3 regions of the Planococcus sp. NCCP-2050 genome follow, and region 3 is predicted to be linked to each of the others. Evidence: predicted binding sites of a transcription regulator. Region 3 holds the regulator's gene; each other region holds the start of a gene.

The links. Region 3 encodes Rex, which represses fermentation and respiration genes when NADH is low (regulators of the CRP and FNR family bind a similar motif). Its sites were predicted from a motif close to TTGTGAAATATTTCACAA; they were not measured.
Region 1: NFU07_RS05495 (AtpZ/AtpI family protein) is a predicted target of Rex. The motif match lies at 3,567-3,584, and genes of this name have one in related genera.
Region 2: NFU07_RS08585 (cytochrome C oxidase subunit II) is a predicted target of Rex. The motif match lies at 2,366-2,383, and genes of this name have one in related genera.

Annotation. Positions count from the first base shown of each region.
Region 1 covers NZ_BRCX01000001.1:1,129,907-1,137,419, forward strand. Annotated here, with positions in the region: gene atpA (F0F1 ATP synthase subunit alpha) at 1-557, opposite strand, end outside; gene NFU07_RS05470 (F0F1 ATP synthase subunit delta) at 586-1,116, opposite strand; gene atpF (F0F1 ATP synthase subunit B) at 1,113-1,634, opposite strand; gene atpE (F0F1 ATP synthase subunit C) at 1,798-2,022, opposite strand; gene atpB (F0F1 ATP synthase subunit A) at 2,080-2,790, opposite strand; gene NFU07_RS05490 (ATP synthase subunit I) at 2,818-3,189, opposite strand; gene NFU07_RS05495 (AtpZ/AtpI family protein) at 3,192-3,413, opposite strand; gene wecB (non-hydrolyzing UDP-N-acetylglucosamine 2-epimerase) at 3,651-4,769, opposite strand; gene upp (uracil phosphoribosyltransferase) at 5,158-5,787, opposite strand; gene NFU07_RS05510 (EAL domain-containing protein) at 5,947-7,513, opposite strand, start outside.
Region 2 covers NZ_BRCX01000001.1:1,721,638-1,729,150, forward strand. Annotated here, with positions in the region: gene NFU07_RS08575 (b(o/a)3-type cytochrome-c oxidase subunit 1) at 29-1,681, opposite strand; gene NFU07_RS08580 (cytochrome c oxidase subunit II) at 1,684-2,151, opposite strand; gene NFU07_RS08585 (cytochrome C oxidase subunit II) at 2,183-2,305, opposite strand; gene NFU07_RS08590 (Crp/Fnr family transcriptional regulator) at 2,600-3,262, opposite strand; gene NFU07_RS08595 (methyltransferase family protein) at 3,415-3,966, opposite strand; gene NFU07_RS08600 (universal stress protein) at 4,170-4,631, shown strand; gene NFU07_RS08605 (murein hydrolase activator EnvC family protein) at 4,898-6,199, shown strand; gene panB (3-methyl-2-oxobutanoate hydroxymethyltransferase) at 6,243-7,079, opposite strand.
Region 3 covers NZ_BRCX01000004.1:240,418-247,930, forward strand. Annotated here, with positions in the region: gene groL (chaperonin GroEL) at 1-1,310, opposite strand, end outside; gene groES (co-chaperone GroES) at 1,346-1,630, opposite strand; gene NFU07_RS14190 (CPBP family intramembrane glutamic endopeptidase) at 1,825-2,622, shown strand; gene tatC (twin-arginine translocase subunit TatC) at 2,723-3,490, opposite strand; gene tatA (twin-arginine translocase TatA/TatE family subunit) at 3,503-3,697, opposite strand; gene NFU07_RS14205 (redox-sensing transcriptional repressor Rex) at 3,789-4,421, opposite strand; gene NFU07_RS14210 (ABC-F family ATP-binding cassette domain-containing protein) at 4,550-6,490, shown strand; gene tsaD (tRNA (adenosine(37)-N6)-threonylcarbamoyltransferase complex transferase subunit TsaD) at 6,847-7,513, opposite strand, start outside.

The DNA.
Region 1 (7,513 bases), on a different contig from region 3:
TGGTTCAAAATTGTATCGATCGCTACAGAAGTTTTACCTGTCTGGCGGTCACCGATGATCAATTCGCGCTGTCCACGGCCGATTGGCACTAGAGCATCGATCGCTTTGATACCTGTTTGAAGTGGTTCGTGAACCGATTTACGGGCCATAACCCCTTGTGCAGGGCTTTCGATCGGGCGAGTTTTAGTTGTGTTGATCGGTCCAAGACCATCAACCGGTTGACCAAGCGGATTTACTACACGTCCGATTAGTTCTTGTCCTACTGGTACTTCCATAATACGGCCAGTTCGACGTACTTCATCGCCTTCTTTGATGTCTGTGTAAGGTCCAAGGATAATGATACCAACGTTGTTGGCTTCCAAGTTTTGTGCCATACCTAGGACACCAGTAGAGAACTCAACAAGTTCTCCAGCCATGATGTTGTCGAGGCCATGAGCGCGTGCGATACCATCACCAATCGTGATTACTGTACCGACGTCGTCAACTTTCATCTCAGATTGATAATTTTCAATCTGCTGTTTGATCAAGACACTGATTTCTTCAGCTTTGATGCTCATGTATTTCACCCTCTCATAATTTCCTGAATTAACCGATCAACTGACGCTGCAAACGGCCCAGTTTTGAACTGATGCTGCTGTCATAAATGCGGTTTCCGATTTGAAGACGCAATCCACCGATTAGGGATGGATCAATAATGTTTTCGATGCGCAAAGATTGCTTACCGATTTTTTTAGCGAAAGTTGAAGAAATCGATGCACGTTCTTCTTCCGTCAACGGACGGATTGAGTATACTTTTGCATCTTCGATTCCTTGTGCTTCGTTTGATAAGTTAATGAATTCTGTAGCCAAGCCGCTGACTTCGTTTAAACGTCTGCGTTCTGCCATCAATTGAAGTGTGTTCATTACGTAGACGTTAACGCCGTTGAATACTTCATTGATTAAGTTCGTTCTTTTTTCAGCTGATAATTTTGGAGAAACAATCAGATTGTAAAGCTCAGGAGTCAGTTCAAAGACTTTCTTCACCTCACGCAAATCCATTTCTACCTTATCAACCACTTCATGTTTTTGAGCGATTTGGAATAAAGCTAATGCGTAGCGTTCTGAGACTTGGCTCATTGCACTTCGCCTGCCTTCGCAATCGTTTCGTTAATCAACTGACGGTTGTCTTCTTCAGAGATTTCTTTTTCCAACACTCTAGATGCTGCAAGCAATGACAATGCCACAACTTCTTCGCGTACTGCAGAAATCGCTTTTTCTCTTTCGTTCGCAATTTCTTGTACAGCTGCATCTTTCATGCGGCCAGCTTCAGCGCGCGCAGTCGAGATAATGTCCTGACGCGAAACTTCGCCTTGTTTTTTAGCATTCTCAACGATTTCCTGTGCTTGCGTACGCGCTTCTTTCAATAAGCTGCGCTGTTCTTCAAGCAACTTTTGTGATTCTTGGCGGCTGTTTTCAGCCGTTACGATTTCACTAGCGATCAATTCTTCACGCTGCTGCATGATTCCCATCAAAGGTCCCCAAGCAAATTTCTTCAATAGCAACATCAAGATGATGAAAATTACAAGTGTTGCTAAGATATCTCCGATATTCAAAAACTCCCCGGCTGCACCGAGTACGAGGTGATCAAAAAACACGATTGTTTCACTCCCTTCAAGAGCCTAAAATTCAGTTTCTTCTATTATAAGATCTTTAATGTAAGATGGTTATTCAAAATTGAAATGGGCCATACAAACATAAATGGCGAAAAACCTGCCGAAGCATTCCCGCCATTTAGCTTAATGTATGAAGAGCTTGCTACTATTGGTTCATAACGATGAACGCGATAACTACAGCGATGATCGGCAATGCCTCAACCAATGCAACCCCGATGAACATAGTTGTTTGAAGAACGCCACGTGCTTCTGGCTGGCGAGCGATACCTTCAACTGTTTTTGAAACGATAAGACCGTTACCAATACCTGCGCCTAGTGCTGCTAAACCTACTGCGATTGCTGCTGCTAATAAACCTAATGAACCTGTCATTGTAATGTGTCCTCCTCAGGATAGTTGTTTTTTCTGCTCATTTTGAACAGTTTATACTCAATGGTCGTCGGCAACTTTATGCGATAAATAAACCATCGTCAACATAACGAAAATAAACGCTTGGATTGCTCCGATAAAGATCGAGAATCCTTGCCATGCCATCATTGGAACGATAGCTGAGGCAAATCCGAATACACCTGCTGATGCAAGTCCTGCCAATAACGTCAGCAAGATTTCACCTGCATAGATATTACCGTAAAGACGCAGACCGAGTGTCAGCGTATTTGCGAATTCTTCAATAATTTTGAGCGGGAATAAAAACGGCATAGGTTTCAAGTAACCTGCGCTGTATTCTCCCAACCCTTTCAATTTGATGCCATAATAATGGCTCAAAATGATGACTGTGGCTGCCAATGTCATTGTCACTGTTGGATCAGCTGTCGGTGATTTCCACCAAAGATCTCCATTGACGACTATTGCAAAAGGCAACCCTAACATATTCGAGACGAAGATGAACATGATCAGCGTAATTCCAAGAACGTGGAATCGTCCGCCGTCTTTCCAGTCCATGTTGCTCTTGATAAGCCCTTTTACGAAATCCATGATCCATTCCATAAAGTTTTGCATGCCCGTTGGTTTGAGCTGCAGATTCCGTGTAGCGATAAAAGCAATTAGGAATACGATAATAGCGGCTACAAGAAGCATCATAACGTTCGATAAGTTAAACCAGATCCCGAACACTTTAAGCATAGGAGCGCCATGATCCACGATAGTTTCACCTCTCTTTCCACTTTCTTAATGGTGTTTCACATGATAAACAATCCGTTCTGCTAAAAGCAGAACATAAGGGATCATCAACCCGATTACTGTACTGACCAAGTGAATATGCTCTGCGAATAATAATGCCAACGCAACAGCAGCTACACCTGATGCAAACCGTAATGCCGTTCCAAGCGAACGAACTTTCGAGCCTTCTGCCACCGCCCGGTCGAATTTTTCCATCCGGCGAACCAAAATCCACATATTATAAAGACCAAACAAAGTTCCGATTATCAGGCCTGCGAAAACTTCTTGATAAGGGGTAAACCCCCAACCAATAACGAATGCCGCCAGGATGAAATACATCATTCTTTTTTGTCCTGCATAAATCTCCCTAAGTCCATCCATTATTATCTGTCTCCTGATTCGAATTTTCGGACGGTCTGTAGCATTGCCCACACACCGGCAAACATGCCCGTGAGCAAGCAGATGATTAAGAAAAGCGGGGCGGTTCCGAATTGTTCATCGAGCCACATACCTGTGAACGTACCGATGAGCACGGACCCGACAAGTTGTGAGAGGATAGCACTGTAAAGCGCCATCGCTTGTAAGGGACTTTTTGTTGGGCGCATGATAAACCCCTCGAGTTTCGTTTGATTTGACATTTTACCCCTATAAAAGAGCAGTCGCATCAGGCTTTCGGAACAACATCTATATGTAAGAAAACCTTCTCATGCATACCCTTTGTAAGCATACAATAGGGGTAAAATCATGTCAATTACTAGAAGTGAAAAACTTCACAAGCAACTACCCTTCGACATATTCTTGACAAATTCGTGTCCAACATGTCCTCTCAACAATTCCGCTATTTATTTCTCAGAAAAATACGTGTGCAGCGCTTCAACGATTCGGCGGGAAGCTTCCCCGTCCCCATAAGGGTTTGAAGCATGCGACATTTCTTTATATGCGTTTTCATCTGTCAATAATTCTTTTGCCATTGAATAGATGGTTTCTTCTTCCGTACCCGCAAGCTTCAACGTTCCTGCATCAATTCCTTCAGGGCGTTCCGTCGTATCACGAAGTACCAGTACCGGCTTGCCGAGTGATGGTGCTTCTTCCTGGACGCCGCCAGAATCCGTCAAGATGATGAATGAACGTGCTGCGAAGTTATGGAAATCCAAAACTTCAAGCGGTTCGATTAAATGGATGCGCGGATCGCGTCCTAAGACTTCATCTGCCACTTCCCGGACAGCCGGGTTCATGTGCACGGGATAAACCACTTGGACGTCATCGTGTTCTTGAATCAATCGCTTAATCGCACGGAACATATTGCGCATCGGCTCTCCAAGGTTTTCGCGTCGGTGAGCTGTCAACAAGATCATCCGGTCATCGCCGATCTGTTCAAGGATCGGATGGCTATAAGTTTCGCGCACCGTCGTTTTCAATGCATCGATCGCTGTATTGCCGGTAATGTAGATGGTTTCTTCTTTTTTGTTTTCATCACGCAAGTTTTGCGCAGATTTTTCAGTCGGCGAAAAGTGGATATCAGCCATTACGCCCGTCAATTGACGGTTCATCTCTTCCGGATACGGCGAGTATTTATTGTGCGTACGCAGACCCGCTTCTACATGGCCGATGGCAATCTGATTGTAAAACGCTGCTAAACTGGCAACAAAAGTTGTCGTGGTATCGCCATGGACCAACACGATGTCCGGCTGTGCTTTTTTCATCACTTCGTCTAAACCGAGCAAAGCACGTGTCGTAACGTCGCTCAATGATTGGCGGTCTTTCATAATATTCAAATCGTAATCCGGCGTAATCTGAAATGTCTCAAGCACTTGATCAAGCATCTGTCTATGCTGAGCTGTGACCGTCACAATCGGCTCGATTGTTTCCGGATGCTTTTGAAGCTCGAGCACTAGAGGCGCCATCTTGATTGCTTCCGGGCGCGTGCCAAAGATCGTCATTACTTTCCACTTTTTCGTCAAACTAATCAACCTCGTTTTCATATTATTTGAGTGAGGAAGTAATCGCCTTTGTTTCCGGCAATCGCTTACCTGACTTATTGCTTTTACTTGTCCAGATAAATTCCAACTACACAGGGCTAAACGGGCGCTTCCGCTTTTCTACTGTCCAGACTCCAGCGCCCAACCCCTCGAGTCGCTTCGCCCTTTTCGGCAATGGCAAAAACCGCCATTACCGGCAAGGCCTCCAGCGCTTGTCGGGGTTAAACGGGCGCTTCCGCTTTTCTCTTGTCCAGACTCCAGCGCCTAGCTCTTCGGGACATAAGCTGCTTCGGCTGTGCGGCTGAAAAACGCCGCTTCGCCGAATCATCTTATGCCTGTCAGAGCTGACCAGGCGCTTCCGCTTTTCTGTTTACTTCGTGCCGAACAATCTGTCTCCGGCGTCTCCGAGTCCTGGAACGATGTAACCGTGGTCATTCAATTTTTCGTCAAGTGCCGCGATGTAAATATCCACATCCGGATGCGCTTTTTGCAAAGCTTCTACACCTTCTGGAGCTGCGATGATGCACATGAAGCGGATTTTAACAGCGCCACGTTTTTTAAGTGAATCCACTGCTTCGATTGCAGATCCTCCTGTAGCAAGCATCGGATCAACAACAATCAATTCACGTTCTTGAACGTCTGAAGGCATTTTAAAGTAGTATTCAACCGGCTGCAAAGTTTCCGGATCACGGTATAAACCGATATGCCCCACTTTAGCAGCAGGCATTACTTTCAAAATACCATCTACCATGCCAAGACCGGCGCGGAGAATCGGCACGATGCCTAATTTTTTGCCAGAAAGCACTTTTGAAGTTGTCAATTGAACAGGCGTTTCAACTTCAATATCCTCCAACGGCAGATCTCTCGTAATTTCAAAAGCCATCAATGTAGCAATTTCGTCTACCAATTCGCGGAATTCTTTCGTTCCTGTAGATTTATCACGGATATAAGTCACTTTATGCTGGATCAACGGATGATCAAATACATGTACTTTTCCCACGGCACATCTCTCCTTTTCAAACTTTATCTTAAATAGTATAACAGAAAATTTAGGCCGCTTGGGGCTGTAGATAGCATTGCAACTTTTCAGTTAATTGGAGTTTCCCGCAAAAGAAAAATGGACAAAACAAAAAACCGAAGTTAAAAACTCCGGCTTTTTTTATAAAAGGTTGGCTTCTTCGAGTGACATCGGACGGTAGTAGAAATACCCTTGCCCTACCCGGCAGCCGAGCGATACCAACACGCGTCTTTGCTGATCGGTTTCAATGCCTTCCGCAACTGCTGTCATATTCAAGTTTTCAGCTAGTTGAATGATGGTTCTGACAATCGCGAGCGTCCCTTGTTCATGCATAGTGGAAATGAAAGAACGGTCGATTTTGATTTCACTGACCGGAAGTTTCTGCAAATAACTAAGCGAAGAATAGCCTGTCCCGAAATCATCTACAGAACTGGTGAATCCGTAGCGGTTTAATTTTTTAAACACTTGATGAGCGGTTTCAATGTCAACGAAGCCAATGCGTTCGGTGATTTCAAGCTGAATCCATTTATGTTCAATACCATATTCAGCCATTTTATCAACCAGATGCGGGATGAACGAATGGTGGAAGAAATGATCAGCTGAGACATTGATGGCGACTTGGCGCAATTCAAGTCCGATTTCTTTACGTTTCCTTAACCATGTCAGCACGCGTTTTAAAACGACTTGCTCCAGCAGTCGGATTTTCCCGTTCTTCTCCGCTGCCGGAATGAAGACATCCGGCGCAATATTGCCGAGCTCCGGAGAGTTCCAGCGGGCCAAAGCTTCAAAGCTGATGATTTTGCCTGATCTCAAATCCACTTTCGGTTGAAGATGGACATCGATTTCTTCGCGTCGTAACGCTGCCGATAATTCATTGGCAATCCGCAAATCCCTCATCATGAAATCATCGTGCTCATTTTCAAAATAACAGATGGATTCTCCCGCCCGCAATTTCGCTTTCGACAGCGCACTGTCTGCGTAGCGGATCAGTTCTTTCTCATCCTGCTGTTTTGGGGTGATAAGCGCGACGCCCATTTTTAAAGTTAAAAACAATTCCATGTCTTGTACACTGATCGGTTCGATCACGCATTGCGATAACTTTTCTAAATACGCCGGTACATCCCCTAACGGATTTAAATTCACTAAAGCAATGGTCGAATCGGAAAAGCGCGCGATGACATTATTTGCAGACATGCCGGCTCTCAAAAAACGTTTGCCGATTTCCCTTATCAGCGTATCTCCTGCCGTATGGCCGTACTGATCGACAACTTTGATGTATTCATCTGCTGAAACGAAAGCGACAAATCCCTCTTTCTTTTCATCCAGCAATTCTTTTAACTCATTGATAAAATAATTCCGGTTTGGCAAGGCAGTCTCTTTGTCGGTGTATGCCAATCGCAGGATTTCTTCCTGTTGCTGAGAATACCTTACGGTTAACGACACAATAGAGCCGACCTGCTCCATGAAGGCGATGTCCTCTTCAGTCGGCAATACCTTATCTGCGAAATAGATCCCGAACGTACCGATTGCTTGGCCGTCTGCATCATTGATGGGCACAGACCAACTTGAAGTTAAGTGGTGTTCCTCCACCAAATATTGAAGGCCATTCCAGAGTGGACTCACCTTCATGTCTTCCACAATGACCGTCTTATTTGTATGGAGAGCGGCTCCGCACGTACCGGTTAACGGAGAAGACTGGATTTTCTCG
Region 2 (7,513 bases), on a different contig from region 3:
ACGCGGTGATCAACATTTCACTCAACTCCTACCAAGTTTTGAATCCTTCCGATCCAGGCGGTGCATGGTGAATCATGTGGCTTAACGGAATCGCATAAGCTGCGACAATCAGGAAGACAGCGATTCCGATCCAAATCCACCAATTCTCCAGCCATTTCGGTGTATTTTCTTTGTCGCTGTCTGCCAGCGGAAATTCGACTACATCTTCCGGCTTTACAGCTTTCGGCGACAAGAACATCGTCATGACGACGATATAGATGAGAATCATGGCGGAGAGGAAGAGGATGCTTCCCCCGACTGCCATCGTTACATGATTGGTTAAAATGCCATCGAACCATTCAAGAGCGGACTCGTGCCCGTTATAGCCTGAATACGCGGTCCGTCTCGGCGCACCGAGAAGCCCTAGGACGTGTTGGGCTGTTGACATCAGAAGCATCCCGATCGACCATGTGATGATTTGGACGAATCCGAGAATTTGCATTGACTTCGTAAATTTACGGCCGGTCAAGTAAGGAATGAGCCAGAACGTCATCCCCATAAAAGTCATCGCTACCGGTGTACCGACCGTAATATGGAAGTGGCCGACAATCCATAAGGTATTGTGAACAACTTCATTCAACTGGAAGCTTGCATTGATAATTCCCCCGGCACCACCGGGAATAAAGAATGCCATGGCGATAAAGATGGAAGTGAAGCGGACATCTTTCCACGGAAGTTTTGTGAACCAGCCGAATAGACCGGTTCCGCCTTTTTTGCGTCCCGCTATCTCAAAGTTGGCGAACATGGAGAATGCCGTCATCAAAGACGGAATAATAACCATGAATGTCAAAACTACCTGAAGAAATTTCCAGAAGTTCGATATCCCCGGTTCCGTCAACTGGTGGTGGAACCCGACCGGAATGGAAAATAGGATGAATAAGACAAACGATAAGCGTGCCAAGGAATCACTGAAAACTTTGACGCCAATTATTTTCGGTACGATCACATACCAAGCCATATAAGCAGGCAGCAGCCAGAAGTAGACAAGCGGATGTCCGAAATACCAGAACAGGGAACGGCTCAATTCAACATTTATGGTATCTGTCCAGCCGAATGCCCACGGGATGTATTGGAATAAGACCGTTGCCACAACCCCTAAACAGGCAATAATCCAAAGGATGATCGTCGTAATCGTCATAAAAGCGAATAAAGGGCTGAGTTCCCCTTTATGGTTTCTGCGCCACACCACATAATGGCCGACTAAAGCGAAACTGCTGATCCATGTTCCGACAATGACCAATGCCAAGCCGACGTAAAACCAGCCGCTGCCTTTAAGCGGTGCGTAAAATGTATAAAGGACTGAAGCTTCACCGGAAACGATCATGACTGTCGCCATCACCGTGCCAAGCAAAGTTACCCAGAAGCCGATCCATGAAAACAGACGGACTTTCGGGCCGAACGTCCCCAAACTTTTACTCATGCCGGTAATGAAAAATCCAAAGATGAAAAAGGTCGTAAATATAAGTGCGAGCAGCACACCGTGTGCCGTTAAAATTTGATAATAATCCAGCCAAGCCGGCAATTGAAGTGCATCATTCCGGATAAAAACTTGAAGCAGCCCGCATAAGGTCCCGATTAAAAAGGCCGTATACGCAACGCCGATATTCCATAAAGCTATTTTTCGATCTTGTGCAGCAATCATGTTTAATACACCTCTATTTCATTGAACATCATATGATGCCCTGTTCCGCAATATTCATTGCAGAGAATCAAGTATTTTCCGGGTTTATCGAATGTATAGGATTTTGTCGTGATGCGCCCCGGCACGACCATCATATTCACTTTTGTATCATCAATCGTAAAACTGTGGACCACATCGGTGCTGGTCACTTTGAAGATGATTTCTTTTCCGGCTGGCACCCGCAGATCCGGCGCATTATAGCCGAAAGCCATAGCGACGATTGCCACTTGGTATGTGTCGTCATCCAATTGCGTCACTCCCGGTTTATCGAAAGGCGCTGTCTCGTTCACTTTTTTCGGATCGATCGTGTCCATCCCGCCTGCTGGGGTATGGTCCTGTGAAAATGCGCTCACGCCGACGACACCTAGAAACACTGCTAACGCAACAATTCCGAACGCCAGCCAAATTTTTTCGAATTTATGAAGATGCATATTCCTCTACTCCTTTTTCTTTGTTCCTTTTTCACCTTGCCACATACATGGAATAGACGATGACCCACATGGCCACAATCACAACACCCACAAAAAATACACTGATCAAGGTGCCGCGGAGGTCTATATTCGCATGATCATTTTTTTTTCTCATTTCCCTTCACCTCTTCTATCAATCTCTTACTCCTAAAGTAATCTTTTCTGCCTTCGAACATTGTGATATTTCTCACACATGCCCCCCTTTTTATGGCGTCTGTCGAATTTTAGACAAAAAAGGAGTTGCCCCAAAAGTAATTTGGGGCAACTCCTTTGCGACGAAGCTAGCGAAGCGATGCAGGAGCAATATTTTTCCCCTACGATTTATTAGAAGTAAAAGGAGCTGTCCAATAAGTCCTTACTCGACTTATTGGACAGCTCCTTTTTGATTCAATAATTTGGTTTAACTTTCCTAGTCGATTTTGCAAAATGAAATTGGGCAATTTTCGCAATTGATCTGGGTTTTTAAATAGGAAAGATCGTGGATCAACATTTTTCCACCCACCATCGAAATCATCTTTTCCTTTTTCAAGTCGCTGAGCATCCGGTTCACCACTTCACGGGTCATTCCGCAGAAGTTGGCAAGTTCCTGATTGGTCAAGACCATATCGATCAAAATGCCTTCAGGCTGCTGGATTCCGTAGCTATTGCTCAAACGAATTAACGTAGAGTAGAGCGCTCCTTTTTTGCCGTGAAGGAGAAGATCGCGGAATTTTGTCTGTGTCTTTTGCTGATCGATGCCCATCCATTTCATGAAAGCCGCCGATAATCGAGGATTCTTCAGAAGCCCTTCTTCCAAATCTTCTATCGCGATTTTCGTACAAACAACATCTTCAATCGCTTTTGCATCCAGCATGTATTTCGCAGCTTCGGAAAACACGGTGACTTCCCCGACAATCTGTTCCGGACCGCAAATTTTCAATGTAAGTTCGCGACCGTCCGGCGTCACTTTTCCGATCTGGACTTTTCCGGACTGGATGATGTAGATTCCTTCAACATCATCGCCTTCTCGAAAAAGATAACTATTTTTATAGTAAGACTTCTCTATTTTTTTAATGCCCGCATGCAGGTCCATTTCTATCGTGAATTTTTGAGTTGCTGCCGTCCGTTCCAAATTGAACCCTCACTCCTCAGAATATTGTTCCCTGTATGTAAAGATTATCATATTTCGGAAGCAAAAAATGTAATTTCCCAATAAAAAAACTGCCAACTATGGCAGCTGTGGCATTAATAAATGAAGGGAACCAGTCTTGCTCTTTTTTTCATCCATCGAACATATTCCGGACCGAATTTTTCGATCAAAAGCTCTTCTTCGTAGCTGATGCGCTTTAGCAAAGTCCAAATGACGACGGCTCCGCCCAAAATTGCCGCAATCAGGCTTGTACAAAATAAAGCCATGCCAATACCAATCAGCAGCAAGGCCGTATACAGCGGATGCCGCAGCATCCGGTAAGGGCCGGAACTGACGATTTCATCGCCTTCTCGGACTGTGACATGCCGGGTAAATTGGCTTTTCAAATGAAGGATTCCCCAGAACCTCAAGAATACACCCATAGCAAATAGCACGAGGCCAGTCCAGCGCATAAATTGGCCAATTTCTGTGTCTGTTCCGATCTCCTGCAGCAATAATGCCGCAGCAATCGTAGCTCCGAGCGCGGCTAAAATATAATAGAAAGATTTTTTTTCGTAAGGATCGCCTTCTCCGACGCCCCGATTTCGAAAGAAAATGAATTCTCCGATCCAAACCACGCTAATTCCAATAAAAATCCATTCCGCCATCGCCATCATCTTCACCCAAATCTTCAGTTTCTCTTATAGTCAATATATAGAACATTGCTTCTCAAAACAAATCTCTTCCCTTCCCGGGTTAAACTCAACAGCTCTTCACCTTATCGACATACTTTAATGTAAGAATAATGAAATAAAAAAGGAATTTACAGCACGGATGTGGAAAGAGAACAATATAGACAGGAGGAATTCAAATGCCCTTACAATATCAAAATATCTTAGTTGCGGTGGATGGTTCGAATGAAGCAGACCTTGCCTTCAAAAAATCGATCGGAATCGCTGCCCGCAATAAATCCCACTTGTATCTTGTCCATATTATCGACAATCAATCTTTTGGTTCAGTGGAGGCTTACAGCCAAGCAATCGCAAAAGAAGCGATGGCATCTTCTGAAAAATTGATGGCGGGCTATAAGCAAACAGCCGCTTCCGCTGGAGCAGAAAATGTCCACGTCGTGATCGAGTACGGTTCGCCTAAAAAGTTGATTCCCGTCGATTTGGTCAAGAAATACAATATCGATTTGATTATTTGCGGAGCTACCGGCTTGAATGCAGCAGAACGCATCTTCCTCGGAAGCGTATCCGAACGGATCATCCGCTCTGCCCATTGTGATGTACTTGTCGTCCGAACCGAGGATCCTGAAAGCATTGAAGCGTAATCCTTTAAGTAAACTTTCATATAGGATACAAAACCCCTTCCTTTACATTTTCTTTAAAGGAAGGGGTTTTCCTCTTTTATGAGCATTAGGTCTCTTCACGCAAAGTATATCGGCATAATTTTGATACAAAACTGTAATAAAAAACAGTTTTCAATCATGTTACAATAGGTTCGTTGCTGTTTTTCAGTACCAGCCATTAAATGAATTTATTATCCAAGTAAAATATTTTATAGAGAGAACCAGTTATGCAGGAGGGAAATGAACACATGAAGCAATTATCGAAATGGGCTGCGACGGCCATTGCCGCGGTGTTGTCTTTGACGCTTATCATGCCATCAGCGAATGCAGATGCATTAAGCGACCTAGAGAAAAAGCAACAGCAAGCCGAACAAAAGAAAAACGAATTGAATTCCGGAATCCAGCAAAAAGCGAGCGAGATTTCAGAAAATCAGACGAAACTTGAAAAGATCATCAGCCAAATCGAGAAATTGGACCAGCAAATCCAGGAAACCGAAGCGAAAATCGACGGGGTCCAAGCACAAATCGATCAAACAAAAGTTGAAATCGACGAACTGAAAAAATCCATCGAAGAATTGGAACGGAAAATTGCCGAACGTGAAGAATTATTGAAAGACCGGGCGCGCGCCATCCAATTGAGCGGCGGCTCTGTGGATTACATAGATGTATTGCTTGGAGCAAACAGCTTCATCGATTTTATCGACCGTTTTTCAGCAGTGAATACCTTAATCGAAGCTGACCGCCAAATCATGAAAGAACAAGCGGATGATAAAAAACTTTTGGCTGAGCAAAAAGCGGAAGTTGAAAATAAACTAGCCGAACAAGAAAAGCAAAAAGCCGAATTGGTCGGATTGAAAAACTCGCTTGATGCCAAGAAACAAGAACAAGCTGGGCTTGAGAAAGATTTAAAAGCTGAACAAAACCGCTTGGCTAAAGAAAAATCCACTTTGGAGAAACAACGCGATGAAGCACTTAACTTAAGCGCAAGCTTGGAAAAGAAAATTGCGAAAGAACAAGCCCGTCTAGCTGAAATTGCACGCAAAGCGGAGGCGGAGCGCAAGAAAAAAGAAGCAGCTGCCCGTAAAGCGGCAGCAGCTAAGAGCGCAAGCTCCGGTTCTTCTTATGTCGCACCGGCGGCAGGCAGCGCAACCTTCATCCAACCGGCTCCAGGAAGATTTACATCTGGCTTCGGCGGACGCGACATCGGTGCAGGCGCGGAATCGCATCTTGGAATGGATATCGCCAATGTAACAGGCACACCGATTGTCGCTGCAGCAAGCGGCTATGTCACTTATGCCGGCTATATGAACGGCTACGGCAATGTTGTCATCATGACCCACTCCATTAACGGACGGTCTTACGCAACAGTTTACGGACACATGAGCTCGATTGGCGCTTCTGTCGGCCAATCTGTTTCCCAAGGACAAAAAGTGGGAGAAGTCGGCAGTACAGGACGTTCAACCGGTCCTCACCTTCACTTTGAAATCCATATCGGATCTTGGAACGGTGCACGTTCAAATGCAGTAAACCCTGCTCCATACATCAGATAAACCAAACAAAAGCCCTGCTTGAACCTTCAAGCAGGGCTTTTTACTATTTTCCGGCTCCATATAATTGCTGGAGTTCTTCCTCTTTCATCGTGAAGCGGTGTTCTTCGGCAGGAAATGCCCCTGATTTCACTTCTTCTACATAAGCCGTCAAACCGTTTTTCATGATTTCTCCGCTTTCTGCATAGGACCGGACGAATTTCGGCAAATGGTGCGAGCCGTATTTCAACGTATCATGATAAACCAGCACTTGGCCGTCTGTTTCGGCGCCGGCGCCAATCCCGATAACTGGGATTGATACAGCCGCCGTGACTTCACGTGCCAATTGGTACGGGATGCATTCAAGTACGACCATGCAAGCACCTGCCGCTTCACAGGCTTTGGCATCTTCGATCAATTTCTGAGCTGCACCTGCTGTTTTGCCTTGCACTTTATAACCGCCGAGAACGCCGGCTGTCTGCGGCAACAGTCCCAGATGCCCAACTACCGGGATACCGGTGCGCGTCAGTAAACGGATGACGTCGATCACTTCATCGGCACCTTCGAGTTTCAAAGCCTCTGCCCCTGTCTCCTGAAAGATTCGGATAGCATTTTCAAGAGTGCGGTCCAAGCTGCCATGGAATGAACCGAACGGCATATCGACGACAAGGAAAGTATCCGGTGCACCCCGGCGTGCAGCTTTGCCGTGATGGATCATGTCTTCGACTGTCACTTTCACCGTGGAATCATAGCCAAGCACGACCATGCCGAGCGAATCTCCTACTAAAATGACATCGATGCCAGCTTCTTCCGCCAATTTTGCTGATGGATAATCATACGCTGTCAGCATGGCGATTTTCTCGCTTTGTGTTTTCATTTTGCTGAATGATGCAGTGTTCTTCATTTTTTTCTCTCCTTCCGGGAGGAAAACCGACAAAAAAGCCCGTCTAATCCAAAAATGGACAGACGGACAGAAATTTACGTTAATTGGTTTTCTCCGTCCCTGTCATATTAAGATCAAGGCAGAACTATTCATTTGTTGAAAATGGGATAGCCAGGTGCAGTTCAACAATGATACCGCCCTTACTCGTACTATAGCAGAAATGGCAATAGTCTGACAAACGGCTATTTCTGGTGAAATTTTTTATTTTTCCCCATGAACTTTTTGGCTGGTGTACAGTCTAATAGTAAACTTACTTGCCATGAAGCGCCAAATACTGTCCGTTCACCTCAAAATACTGTCCATTCGCGTCCAAATACTGTCCGTTTTCGCTGTTTTACTGTCCGCACCCAAGAAACCCCTTCGTTTCTAATAAAGCGTGTGATTATACTATTGCT
Region 3 (7,513 bases):
GTTGCTACGTCGCCTTCTTGAGTTTCAAGAAGCTCTGCTACGCGGTTGTAGACGTTCACTAACGCCGTACCCCCACCTGCAACGATTCCTTCTTCTACTGCTGCACGAGTTGAGTTCAATGCGTCTTCGATGCGAAGTTTGCGTTCTTTCAACTCTGTTTCAGTAGCCGCTCCGACTTTGATGACTGCAACACCGCCAGCAAGTTTCGCCAAACGTTCCTGCAATTTCTCTTTATCGAATTCAGATGAAGTTTCTTCCAGCTGATTGCGGATCTGCGTTACGCGGGCAACGATTTTCTCTTGGTCGCCAGCGCCTTCTACGATTGTTGTATTTTCTTTCGACACAACCACTTTTGAAGCGCGTCCAAGCTGTGTGATGTTCGTTGATTTCAGCTCAAGGCCTAGATCTTCTGTAATCACTTCAGCGCCCGTTAGTGCCGCGATATCTTCAAGCATCGCTTTGCGGCGGTCACCGAATCCTGGAGCTTTAACTGCTACCGCGTTGAATGTTCCGCGCAATTTGTTGACAACTAATGTAGCAAGCGCTTCGCCTTCAACGTCTTCTGCTACGATCAACAATGGTTTGCTTTGTTGAACTACTTGCTCAAGGACAGGAAGGATTTCTTGGATGTTACCGATTTTCTTATCCGTTACAAGGATAAACGGGTTATCAAGAACCGCTTCCATTTTATCTGAATCCGTCACCATGTATGGAGACTGGTAACCGCGGTCGAATTGCATCCCTTCTACAACATCAAGTTCCGTTGTGAAGCCGCGTGATTCTTCCAACGTGATAACGCCGTCGTTGCCAACGCGTTCCATTGCTTCAGCGATCAATTTGCCGACTTCTTCGTCGCCGGATGAAATCGCTGCAACTTGTGCAATCGATTCTTTGCCTTCGATTGGCTTCGAAATCGCTTTTAATTCATTGACTGCGTTTTCCACAGCCATTTCGATTCCGCGGCGGATGCCGACAGGGTTCGCACCAGCTGTAACGTTCTTCAAGCCTTCACGGATCATCGCTTGAGCCAGAACCGTTGCAGTTGTCGTACCGTCGCCAGCGATATCATTTGTTTTAGAAGCCACTTCCGCAACAAGTCTCGCTCCCATGTTTTCAAAAGCATTTTCAAGTTCGATTTCTTTTGCGATGGTCACCCCATCATTTGTGATGAGCGGAGAACCGAATTTTTTATCAAGAACGACGTTGCGCCCTTTTGGCCCCAATGTCACTTTAACTGCATCTGCTAATTTATCTACACCTTTCAGCATCAAGCTGCGTGCATCTTCGCTGAATTTAATATCTTTTGCCATGTTTAGTCTTCCTCCTCAATGTCTATTGAAATGTATTAGCCTAAAATTGCTAAAATATCGTTTTCGCGCAAGATCAAGTATTCGTTGCCTTCATATTTAAGTTCAGTACCTGCGTATTTAGAGAAGATGATCCGGTCGCCTTCTTTGACTTCCAGTTCAGTGCGCTGTCCATTGTCGCGGATGACTCCATTACCTACAGCGATCACTTTGCCTTCCTGCGGTTTTTCCTGCGCTGAACCCGGCAGTACAATCCCGCTTGAAGTTTTTTCTTCCGCTTCTAAAAGCTCAATAATTACGCGATCTCCTAATGGTCTTAACAAATGAAACACCCTCCTCGAATTATCTAAATGTTCTCGATTAGCACTCTCAACCTACGAGTGCTAACCCACTTCTCAGTTTAATAAAATCCATTGTGATTTGCAAGTCAAAACCTTCCGTGTTTTTTATTCTTTGCGGTAATGTTTTGAAACCACTACAATGAAAGAAGAATTCAAAGACGAAAGGAATTGCCTCTATGAAATCAACTTCCCTGCAAAAAAAGAATGGAGACACTTCTTCAAAGAAACCCGCGAAGAAAAAATACGGCCGCAAAATGCCGAAGACTCCTCTCTATATTTTATTGACCTTTATCGTGATCCAGTTAGCACCCGCTCTAGTCGTAGTGCCCACTTATAATTATTTCCTCGGCCAAGGCCTAGATCCCGATACTGCAGAAGCCACCACTTCCGGCTGGCTCATCGTGTCGAGCATGGCCATCGGCTTTATCATCATGATGATTTTCGTTTTGCGCGATAAAAACTTCTTCAATATTTGGAACGGCAAAAAAGCCGGACTCTGGGCATCGATCGGCTGGGGTGTCTTGGGCTTTTTCCTGGTCTATTTCGGACAGATCATCGCCTCGCTGATCGAAATGAAAGTTCTCGGCATCGAACCGGGCTCTGAGAATACGATGTCGCTCGTCAGTGTCGCCGAAGTCGTACCGCTAACGATCTTAGCAATTGTCTTTTTCGGACCTGTCATGGAAGAACTCGTTTTTCGCCGCGTCGTCTTCGGCTCCTTAAACCAAACGACCAATTTCTTTATCGCGACCGCGATCAGCGCGCTCATGTTTGCGCTGGTCCACCTTGAATTCAGCCACCTGCTCGTTTACTTCTCGACAGGCCTTGTACTCGCATTCATCTACCAGAAAACCAAGCGCATCATTACACCGATCATCGCGCATATCCTGCTTAATGCTTTCGTCATGCTCATTCAGTTGAACATGGACAAAATCGAAGCCTTTACCAAGTACTTGGAAGGCCTCCAGCCATAAAGAAAAGCAGAGGTGCCCGTTTAGCCTCAACAAGCTTAAGACCTCGAGAGGCTGGGCACCGGAGCTGGACATAATGAATAAACAAAAAAGCCTTCACGATTTATTCGTGAAGGCCTTGTTTTTGTTCTTCGATGATTAAATTCTGTTCCGCTTTCAAGAACTTGCGGTAGCCGATTTTGGCGATGATGATGCTGAATTCATACAGCAGCAACAGCGGAACCGTCACCATCATATGGGAAATGATATCCGGCGGCGTGATAAAAGCAGCCAGCGTAATCAACCCAAAATATGCGTATTTCCGGTATTTGCTCATCAACATCGGTGTGATGACTCCTAGACGGGTCAAGAACAGCATCAGCACCGGCAGCTGGAAGACGATGCCAAAAGGCAGCGTAATCTGGAACAGGAACTGGAAGTATTCATTGATCCCAATCGTATCTTGGATATCCAGGTTATCGGATATGTTGAGCATAAACCCGATGACATAAGGGAACAAGATGAAATAAGAAAAAGCAATTCCGCCTAAAAACAGCAGTACGGAAAATGGAATATAGCTTAATGTGACTTTCCGTTCTGTATCGTGCAAGCCCGGACTGATAAAGGCCCAGAACTGGTACATGATGATCGGTGAAATGATGACAAGCGCCAATACCATCATGACTTGCATATAGATCTTAATGGGATCGGTTATCTTAAAAGCATTCAGCGTTAAATTTTTTGCTTCTTCGGTGAACTGCAGATACTGGATCAGCGGTTCGGTCAAGAAAAAACTGCCAACGAGCGCTAACACAAAGAAAACGGCGATGATGGTCAGCCGTTTTCTCAGTTCGCCTATATGTTCAACTAAAGTCATGTCTTTTTGATTCATCAGACAAACATCCTATCGTATTTCCTTTTGCTCTTCTTTCTTCTTCACGTCTGCTGCATCGTCGTCATCTGTCAAACCTTTAGTTGCGTTTTTAAACTCACGCAATGAAGAACCGAAGGCTTTACCGAATTCCGGCAATTTTTTCGGGCCAAAAATGATTAATGCCACAATAGCGATTACTATCAAACTAACTGGACCTGGAGCCATATTAGACACCTCCTGTATTAATGGTTTCATTTTACATGATTCAACCCTCTTTGGCTATTTCGAAAGGTTGGGTAAATGTGAAGTTTTTAAGTCATTGTTGCTTGATCTGGTAAATCAGCGTCTGCAGTTCAACAGAGAGATCGATTGTCTGGACTCGGATATGGTTTGGCACGGCAATCCGTACCGGAGTGAAGTTCAAGATGCCTTTAATCTTCGTTTTTGCAAGCCTGTCTGTCACTTCCTGTGCGGAGCGGGAAGGGACGGTCAGAATCACCAATTCGATTCCATATTCCTCAATCTTTTCTTCAATCCGGTCTGGGTGGTACGTATCGATGTCGCTGATCTTCTCCCCTTCTACCGGGCTATTTGAGTCGAAAGCCAAAACGATTTTCGTATTATGGTTGCGTTGAAAGTTATATTTTAAAAATGCACTGCCAAGGTTGCCGACACCGACCAATGCAACGTTGGTCGCCTCATCCTGATCAAGCGTTTTGCGGAAAAAGATCAATAAATCCTGAACGTCATAGCCGTATCCTTTTTTCCCGAATGCCCCGAGTTGCGAAAAATCCCTGCGGATGGTGGCTGAATCGATTTTCATTGCTTCACTCAATTCCTGTGACGAAATGCGCTTCTGGCCAGCATTAGCAAAGTTTTGGAGAAACCGGTAATACAATGGCAGCCTTTTAGTTGTGGCTTGCGGAATTTTTGATGGTTCATGCAACATGCAAGGTTACCTCCTGAGGTCGTATCAAATCGATATTATCTTACATGAGGCGGGCTCATATGTAAAGCTGGCTTGATTGCGAAGCGCCCTTTCGTAGGCTACACTAAGAGAGAATAGAGGTGACCCACATGATAGTATTACAAGTTAACCAAGTCCATAAATCGTTCGGAGCAGATGAAATTCTTTCCGGCGTCAAACTGGAAGTTCAACACCGCGACCGTGTTGCATTAGTGGGCCGCAACGGCGCGGGCAAATCGACATTATTGAAAATCATATCCGGTGAGATGTCATACGACAGTGGAGACATCATCATGCCGAAAGATCTGACCATCGGCTACCTGGAGCAGCAGACGGACCTTGAAACCGATGCGACCATTTGGGAAGAAATGATGACGATTTTCACACATTTCCGTGAACAAGAAGCTAAACTCCGCAAGCTTGAATCTCAGATGGCCGATCCAGCCGTCTATGATGAACCGGCACGATACGAAAAAGTCATGCAAGAGTACGATACGCTGCAGCATGATTTTAAAGAGGCCGGCGGCTATCAGTACGAAGCTGACACACGGACCATCCTGCATGGCATGAAATTCTACTCGGAAGATTACCACAAGAAAATCATTTCGCTGTCTGGCGGCCAGAAAACCCGATTGATGCTGGCAAAGCTTCTTTTAAGCAAACCTCAATTGCTGATCCTCGATGAGCCTACCAACCACTTGGACATCGAAACCCTCAGCTGGCTTGAGAATTACTTAAAGAATTATCCAGGCGCATTATTGATTGTTTCCCATGACCGGTATTTTCTTGACCAGGTCGTGACGCTAGTCTATGAAGTGTCTCGTCACCGCGTGAAGAAGTATACAGGAAACTATAGCCGCTACTTGGATGAAAAGGCGAAGCAATACGAACACGATTTAAAGCAATTTGAAAAACAGCAAAGCGAGAAAGCAAAGCTCGAAGATTACGTCCAGCGCAATCTTGTGCGTGCTTCGACCACCAAAATGGCCCAAAGCCGGAGAAGGGTTTTGGAAAAGACCGATTGGATGGACGCTCCGGATGGAGATGAAAAATCAGCGCGCTTCGGTTTCAGCATTGAAAAGCAAAGCGGCAACGATGTCTTGAATGTCCGTTCGCTTGCAATCGGCTATGGAAATGAGCCAGTGTCCGAAAATATCTCATGGAAACTCTATCGCCAGGAAAGCTTGGCTTTAGTCGGTCCGAACGGTGTCGGGAAATCCACACTCTTAAAGACGATCATGAAAGAGCTTGAGCCGCTTGCCGGTGAAATCCATTACGGCACAGGCATCCAATTTGGCTACTATGACCAGGAACAAGCCAATCTAAAAGGCAATAAGCTCCTTTTGAATGAGCTGTGGGACGATTATCCGCATGTGAATGAAAAAGACATCCGAGGCATTCTCGGCCGTTTCCTTTTTTCTGGTGATGACGTGCTTAAACCGATCTCGACACTTTCCGGGGGCGAAAAAGCCCGTGTTGCTTTGGCAAAATTGATGATGCAAAAAGCCAATGTCCTGCTGTTGGATGAGCCCACCAACCATTTGGATCTCGACAGCAAGGAAGTATTGGAAAATGCCCTTCTTGACTATCCAGGTACGATTTTATTCGTTTCCCATGACCGGTATTTCATGAACCGGATTTCGACCAAAGTCATCGAACTGACCCGTGATGGAACGACTGAGTACTTAGGAAACTACGATTACTACCTAGAGAAAAAGCTCGAACTTGAAGAACTAAAAGCATTGGAAGAAGAGGAATCGAAGACAGCCACTCAAGCATCTGCGGTCCCGACTACTTCGCAGATAAACAAAGAAGCAAAAAAATTGGAGCGCCAATTGATGCGCCAGTCCGAAGAAACTGAATCGGAAATGGAACAATTGGACCTTCAAATCACGGAAATCGAGGAGCAGCTATGCCTTCCCGAAGTTTTCCAAGATCACGAACGAGTATTGCCGCTTCAAACCGAATTAGAAAAGCTCAAAGAAGCCCATGAAGAGAAAATGGCTTTGTGGCTGGAACTACAAGAAAAGATTGAAAACGTCCACTCTTGACCGTATACTTTTGTATACGGTTTTTCTATTCACTAGATATAGGTCAATACCTTTTAACGAAATATTTATTTCCACAAAGTTGTTCACAATCCAAAAGCGATAAAATCAACTATCAACAGGTTTATGCACATTATCCACAGGCAAATAAAATGTTATACACATAGTTTTCCCCTTTTAAGTACACAATATCTGGGTAATCCCCTATTTTTCAGATAGTTATGAACATGTTATACACATTTTGTGCATAAGTACAAATGTTCTCTATTGACAAAATTTATTTCTGTAATCTAAATAAAGTCAGAATTTAAAGGAAAAAGCTCAGCATTCCTGATGGATTATCAGGGATGCTGAGCTTTTTAGTTCCAGGATGTCATGGCCATTCCTGGCCGGCCGTTCATTGCCATAGTTCCGCGATGCCCTTTTTCAAACATCACGGTCCCTGCAGCGGCGATCATAGCTGCATTATCTGTGCATAGTTTCAAAGAAGGGATATAGAAAGGAATGCCTTTTTCTTTAAAGGTGCCAGTCAAAGAGGTTCTTAATCCTTTATTGGCCGCGACGCCTCCGGCCGCTATCACTTGTTTTACTTTATATTGTGTCGCAGCACGGAGTGTCTTCGCCGTGACCACTTCCACTACGCTGTTTTGGAATCCAGCAGCTACGTGCTCCGGCGGTACTGTTTCACCGCGTTGGGCCGCATTATGCATATAATTCAGGACAGAGGACTTCAATCCGCTAAAACTGAAATCATATGAGCCTTCCTCCAGCCAAACCCGCGGAAATTCAACAGCTCCATCACTTTCATGAGCCAACCGGTCAATATGTGGACCTCCAGGATAAGGGAGATTCAAGGTTCTTGCTACCTTATCATAAGCTTCCCCTGCTGCGTCGTCCCGTGTTTCACCGATTACTTCAAAATCTCCATGCTCTTTCATGTAGACCAATTCCGTATGGCCGCCTGAAATCACTAATGCCAGCAATGGAAACTCCATTTCCTGTTCAAGGCGGTTAGCATAGATATGC